2 regions of the Kitasatospora sp. NPDC057692 genome follow, and region 1 is predicted to be linked to the other one. Evidence: riboswitches for the same ligand, from Rfam matches in the RefSeq annotation. Region 1 holds a riboswitch; the other holds the start of a gene.
What was found. A riboswitch is a leader RNA that binds a small molecule or an ion and turns the genes downstream of it on or off. The one in region 1 is predicted to bind S-adenosylmethionine.

Region 1 (3,376 bases):
AAGGCGCGGGTCCGAGGGTCGCGGGTGAACTGGGTGAGCCGGGGGTGCAGCAGGTCGGCGGAGGCCTTGAGCCGGTGGGAGCGGTCGAGCCGTTCCAGCGCGGTGCGGTAGATGGTGGCGGCCATCCGGCCGAGTGCCTGGCCGTCCTGGTGCCGGTGGTGGCGGACGCCGACGTCGACCTGGGCGAGCGCGTCCAGGCCGGCCGTCTCCAGGGCGTCGACCAGCAGGCCGAGTTCGACCCCGTAGCCGGTGGGGAAGGGCAGCCGTTCGAGCAGTGAGCGCCGGGCCGCGTACTCGCCGCCGAGCGGCTGGACGAAACCGGCGAGTTCCGGCCAGTGCAGGTTGAGCAGCGGGCGGGCGACCAGCTCGGTGACCCGGCCGCCGCCGGCCGGTACGACCGCGCCGTCCGTTTCGAGCGGCCGGTCGTACATCGCCTTGACCAGCTGGATGTCCGGCTCGGTGAGCAGCGGGCCGATGATGCCGGAGACCAGGGCGGGGTCGAACTCGCGCAGGTCGGCGTCCACGAAGCAGACGATCTCGCCGCGGGTGACCAGCAGCGAGCGCCAGAGCACCTCGCCCTTGCCGGGGGCGGCGGGTATCCGGGGGAGGATCGCGTCGCGGTGGACGACGGTGGCGCCGGCCGCGGCGGCGACCTCGGCGGTGGCGTCGGCGGAGCCGGAGTCGACCACCACCAGTTCGTCGACCAGCGGCAGCCGCTCCATCAGCTCGCGGCGGATGACCCGGACGATCTCGCCGACGGTGGCCTCCTCGTCCAGGGCGGGCAGCACGACGCTGACCGTGCCGGCCGGGCCGAGCGCGCGCTTGGCCGCCGACAGCGTGTGCACCGGTCGGTCGGCCGCGCTCCACGAGCGTCGGCGCAGCCAGGACGCCGTCTCGGGGAGGAGCTCGGGGGTCGGTTCGGCGGGCACGGTGCGCTCCTCGGCGGGTTCGGGTACGGGTCCTGGTGGGACGGGGCATCTCGCGTGGCGGACGGTGCCGTTCGGGGTTGACGCCTTCGGATACAGTCTTCGTACAGCGGTCGGACCTTCGCACGCCGGGGTCACCGCTGAGCAGGACCACAACTTCACAGAGCTCATCCAGAGGGACTGAGGGAACGGCCCGTTGACGTCCCGGCAACCTTCTCGCACGGTCGGCTTCAGGCCCCGGCGGGACAGGTGCCAATTCCGGCCCGGGCGCGACCGCGTCACGGGGAAGATGAGGAGAGAGGCCTCGCCACATGGCTATCGACACCACCGCACCCGTCACCGTTGACCTCGGTCCCGCAGCCCAGCTGTCCTGTCGGGAGTGCGGAACCAGGTTCCCGCTCGGTCCCAGCTTCGCCTGCCTGGAGTGCTTCGGCCCGCTGGAGATCGCCTACGACTTCGGCAGCGAGGGCGCCGAGGAGCTGCGCAAGCGGATCGAGGCAGGCCCGGCGTCGATCTGGCGCTACGCGCCGCTGCTGCCGGTCCCCGCGGACGTCGCGACCAAGCCGAACCTCAACCCGGGGTGGACCCCGCTGGTGAAGGCCGACAACCTCGGCCGCGAGCTCGGCTTCACCGCGCAGCTGCACGTCAAGGACGACTCCGGCAACCCGACCCACTCCTTCAAGGACCGCGTGGTGGCCTGCGCCATCGAGGCGGCCCGCGCGTTCGGCTACACCACGCTGTCCTGCTCCTCGACCGGCAACCTGGCCGGCGCGGTGGGCGCGGCGGCGGCCCGGGCGGGCTTCCGGTCCTGCGTGTTCATCCCGCACGACCTGGAGCAGGGCAAGGTCGTGATGGCCGGGGTGTACGGCGGCGAGCTGGTCGGCATCGAGGGCAACTACGACGACGTGAACCGGTTCTGCTCGGAGCTGATCGGGGACCCGGCCGGCGAGGGCTGGGGCTTCGTCAACGTCAACCTGCGGCCGTACTACGGCGAGGGCTCCAAGACGCTCGCGTTCGAGATCTGCGAGCAGCTGGGCTGGCGGCTGCCGGAGCAGATCGTGATCCCGATCGCCTCGGGCTCCCAGCTCACCAAGATCGACAAGGGCCTGCAGGAGCTGATCAGGCTCGGTCTGGTCGAGGACCGGCCGTACCGGATCTTCGGCGCCCAGGCGGCGGGCTGCTCGCCGGTCTCGGCCGCCTTCAAGGCCGGCCACGACGTGATCCGACCGGTCAAGCCGGACACCATCGCCAAGTCGCTGGCGATCGGCAACCCGGCCGACGGCCCGTACGTGCTGGACATCGCCCGGCGCACCGGCGGCGCGGTGGAGGACGTGACGGACGAGGAGGTCGTGGCCGCGATCCGGCTGCTGGCCCGCACCGAGGGCATCTTCGCGGAGACCGCGGGCGGCGTGACGATCGGCGTGCTCAAGAAGCTGGTCGAGACCGGTCAGCTGGACCCGTCGAAGGAGACCGTCGCGATCAACACCGGCGACGGCCTGAAGACCCTCGACGCGGTCGCGGAGGCCGGGATGACCGCCGTCATCCGGCCGAACCTGGAGTCCTTCCGGGACGCCGGCCTGGCGTCCCTCTGACACCCGCACCCCACCCGCGCCCCACCCGCACCGCCCCGTACCGCCCGCGCGCCCGCACCGAGGAGACCCCCATGAGCGCCAACGTCCGCATCCCGACCATCCTGCGCACCTACACCGGCGGCGCCAGCGAGGTGCCCGCCGAGGGCGCCACGCTGGGCGAGGTCATCGCCGACCTGGAGAAGAACCACGCGGGGATCGCCGCGCGCGTCCTGGACGACACCGGCAAGCTGCGCCGTTTCGTGAACGTCTACGTGAACGACGACGACGTGCGCTTCGCCGAGGGCCTCGCGACGGAGATCAAGGACGGCGCGAACATCTCGATCATCCCGGCGGTCGCCGGCGGAGCCGCGCCGCGCCCGTTCCCGCCGGGACGGGTGTGCCGTCACCGGCCGTCCGCGGCACGGAATTCGGTGCCGCGGACGGCCGTGCGCATTTTGGCGGGAATATTTGCGGTCCCGCTCGGAGTAAAGTGTCGCTCGACCGGGAACAGGGGCCGCCCTCCCCCTTGTCCGGGAACGAATCCACCGCACCGTCACCACCGCCGCCGTCCGCCCGTCGAGACCGGGAGCGGGCCCGGGGGCCGGGAAACATGTCAGGCCGGTGTCAGAATTCTGGCGGCATTTTTAGGCAATACGTCCGCTATGTCCGGTGGGAATTGCGGCTTTCCTCTCTATTGCTCCCGTGCTGTCCTCCGGGGTCCCGGGTGAATTCCCCGGCATTGGCCCTGTTGCAGAGGGCGTCGATCCGGATACATTCAGCCGCGGTCGACGCAATCGCCCGTTCGCCGGATGTCGTTCGGTGACATCGGGAGGATCGCGGCGTGCAGGGCCACGCCCAGGGGGGGTTCCCCGGGCCGGC
Region 2 (3,376 bases), on a different contig from region 1:
GGTCCCGGCGTCTCACCCCGCGTCTCAGTACAAGAGAAGAAGGGTGAACGGCGGAGCCCCGGGACCCCGCCGCTCGATAGGCTGACTCCGTCCCTACGTCCTTCCCCGTCCGCGGGGAGCGAGAGCTGGAGTCGGCCATGGTGAACGTGCACCCTGCGAACGGCGGTAACGAGCCCGCGCAGGTGGTCCGCACCTGGCCGGACATCCTGTCGACGCTACTGAGGGGGGAGGACCTCGACCGCTCGGCCACCGCCTGGGCGATGGACCGGATCATGAGCGGGGAGGCCTCCCCGGTGCAGATCGCCGGCTTCATGGTGGCGCTGCGGGCCAAGGGCGAGACGGTCGACGAGATCTCGGGCCTGGTGGACTCGATGTACTCGCACGCCGAGCCGCTCTCCATCCCCGGCCCGGCGGTGGACATCGTCGGCACCGGCGGCGACCGGGCCAAGACCGTGAACATCTCCACGATGTCGGCGATCGTCGCCGCGGCGGCCGGCGCCAAGGTGGTCAAGCACGGCAACCGGGCCGCCTCCTCGGCGAGCGGTTCCTCGGACGTGCTGGAGAAGCTGGGCATCCGCCTGGACCTGGCGCCCCGCCGGGTCGCCGAGGTCGCCGAGGAGGTCGGGCTGACCTTCTGCTTCGCGGCCAGGTTCCACCCGTCGATGCGGCACGCCGGTCCGGCCCGCAGCGAGCTCGGGGTGCCCACCGCGTTCAACATCCTCGGCCCGCTCACCAACCCGGCCCGGGTGACCTCGCACGCCATCGGCTGCTTCGACACCCGCCTCGCCGGGCTGATCGCCGGGGTGCTGGCGCGGCGCGGCGCCAGTGCGCTGGTCTTCCGGGGCGACGACGGGCTGGACGAGCTGACCATCACCACCACCTCGCGGGTCTGGGTGGTCCGGGACGGCGCGGTCACCGAGACCTCCTTCGACCCGCGCGAGGTCGGCATCGAGCCGGTCGGCATCGAGGCGCTGCGCGGCGGGGACCCGGCGTACAACGCGGAGGTCGCGCGCCGGCTGCTGGCCGGGGAGCACGGGCCGGTGCGGGACGCGGTGCTGCTGAACTCCGCGGCCGCGCTGGTGGCGCTGGACCTGACCGGCGCGCCGCTCGCCGAGCAGCTCGGGGCGGCCATGCGGCGCACCGCCGCGGCCATCGACTCGGGGGCCGCGCGCGATCTGCTGAAGCACTGGTCGGAGGCCACCGCCCGGGCGTGACGCCACAGTTGGGGCCCATCGGGAATCCTCCCGGTGGGCCCCGACGCATGTCCGGGATGCGGACGGCTGTTTGACCGCGGGGCGGACGCGACCTAGAGTCTTCGCCAGGTCATGAGCGACAGCGTCAAGCCCCAGCTGGCTGTCCGGCAACCCTCCGTCCGTGGCGGGGTGCCCTGGGTGAGGACCGGGTCACGCGGCGCGCCGTCCGTGTGGCAAGCGCGGACGCCGGACGAATCGCACTCCCGGGGTCCCTCGACCCGTACAGGAGTGCATCCTCATGTCCCTCTCGACCTCCCTCTGCGCCCCCCTCGCCGTCCTCGGCCACGACGTCCAGGTCCCGCTCGCCAACGGTGACAAGGTCGGCTACGCGGCGCTCGACTACGCCGCCAGCTCCCCGGCGCTCCAGCGGGTCTGGGACGACGTCGCCGCCTACGCCCCCTACTACGGCAGCGTGCACCGCGGCGCCGGCTACCTGTCGCAGCTCTCCACCGACCTGTTCGAGCAGAGCCGCCGCACCGTCACCGAGTTCCTCGACCTGCGCGAGGGCGACCAGGTGGTCTTCACCCGCGCCACCACCGACTCGCTCAACCTGCTGGCCGGCGCCGTCCCGGCCGGGACGCAGGTGTTCGCCTTCGAGACCGAGCACCACGCCTCGCTGCTGCCCTGGGCGCACGCCGGCCTGCCGGTCACCTACCTGCGCGCCCCGCGCTCGCACGCCGAGGCGGTCGCCGCCTTCGACGCCGCGCTCGCCGGGGCGCCCGAGGGCCCGAAGCTGCTCTGCGTCACCGGCGCCTCGAACGTCACCGGTGAGCTGTGGCCGGTCGCCGAGCTGACCCGGACCGCCCACCGGCACGGCGCCCGGGTGGTGCTGGACGCCGCGCAGCTGGCCCCGCACCACCGGGTCTCGGTGCGCGAGCTGGACGTCGACTGGATCGCCTTCTCCGGCCACAAGCTGTACGCGCCGTTCGGCGCCGGGGTGCTGGCCGGCCGGGCCGACTGGCTGGACGAGGCCGACCCGTACCTGGCCGGCGGCGGCGCCACCCGCACGGTGGCCCGCGAGGCCGACGGCTCGGTGGCCGTGCAGTGGCACACCGGCCCGGCCCGGCACGAGGCCGGCTCGCCCAACGTCATCGGCGCCTACGCGATCGCCTCGGCCTGCCGGGCGCTCACCGAGGCCGGGTTCGACGCGCTGGAGGCCCGCGAGCGGGCGCTGGTCGCGCGGCTGAAGGCCGGACTGGCCGAGATCCCCGAGGTCCGGGTGCTGAACCTGTTCGGCTCCGACTCGGACCGGGTGGGCGTGCTCTCCTTCGTCGTCCGCGGCTGGAACAGCTCGCACTTCTCGGCCGCGCTGTCCGCCGAGTACGGCATCGGGGTCCGCGACGGCCTGTTCTGCGCCCACCCGCTGGTGCGCACCCTGCTCGGCGACGAGGAGGCCGCGCCCTCGGAGTGCGGTGCGCCGGAGCCCTCGCTGCCCGGCGAGCGCAGCCTGAACGCGATCCGGGTGAGCTTCGGCGCGGGCACCCCGGACGAGCACGTGGACCGGTTCCTGAGCGCCGTCCGGGAGCTGGTCACGGACGGCGCGGCCTGGACCTACCGCAACGAGGGCGGCCGCTGCGTCGCCGACACCCGCCGGGAGGGCTGAGCGGCCCCGCCCGGTCCTACTCGTCCAGGCCGATCGAGAAGGCGGCCTCCAGGTCGTGCTGGGAGTACGTGCGGAAGGCGATCTGGGTCTCGGTGTGCGCCACGCCAGGGATCTTGTTGAGCCGGCCGGGGATCACCTCGGCGAGGTCGTCGTGCCGCCGCACCCGCACCATCGCGACCAGGTCGTAGCCGCCGGTCACCGAGTAGACCTCGCTGACGCCCTCGATGGCGGCGATCGCCTCCGCGATCTCCGGGATGCGGTCGACGCTGGTCTTGATCAGGACGATGGCGGTGATCACGGTGGCGTACTCCTTTGTGAGGTGCCGCCAGCGTATCGGGCGTCGGCGGCACCGTCGCGGGGGCGGGTGGCCCGCGGCCGGCGCCCGATCGGGGTGCAGGCGCAGAGGAAGCCCGCCGCGAAGCCGATCACGTGCACCAGGTACGCCACGCCGGGTCCGGCGGAGTGCACGGACCACCACTGGAGCGCGAACCACAGGCCCAGCACCAGCCAGGCGGGGAAG

Region 2: it holds a riboswitch for S-adenosylmethionine, as region 1 does, so the genes downstream of both, ACFVFS_RS29535 (aminotransferase class V-fold PLP-dependent enzyme) here and thrC (threonine synthase) in region 1, are expected to answer to the same signal.

The regions. Positions count from the first base shown of each region.
Region 1 covers NZ_JBHVIV010000006.1:13,326-16,701, forward strand. Annotated here, with positions in the region: gene ACFVFS_RS05145 (glucosyl-3-phosphoglycerate synthase) at 1-929, opposite strand, end outside; SAM riboswitch class I at 1,091-1,222, shown strand; gene thrC (threonine synthase) at 1,238-2,518, shown strand; partial or broken gene ACFVFS_RS05155 (ubiquitin-like small modifier protein 1) at 2,590-2,862, shown strand.
Region 2 covers NZ_JBHVIV010000065.1:18,086-21,461, reverse strand. Annotated here, with positions in the region: gene trpD (anthranilate phosphoribosyltransferase) at 138-1,214, shown strand; SAM riboswitch class IV at 1,322-1,439, shown strand; gene ACFVFS_RS29535 (aminotransferase class V-fold PLP-dependent enzyme) at 1,492-2,856, shown strand; gene ACFVFS_RS29530 (Lrp/AsnC ligand binding domain-containing protein) at 2,873-3,154, opposite strand; gene ACFVFS_RS29525 (rhomboid family intramembrane serine protease) at 3,151-3,376, opposite strand, start outside.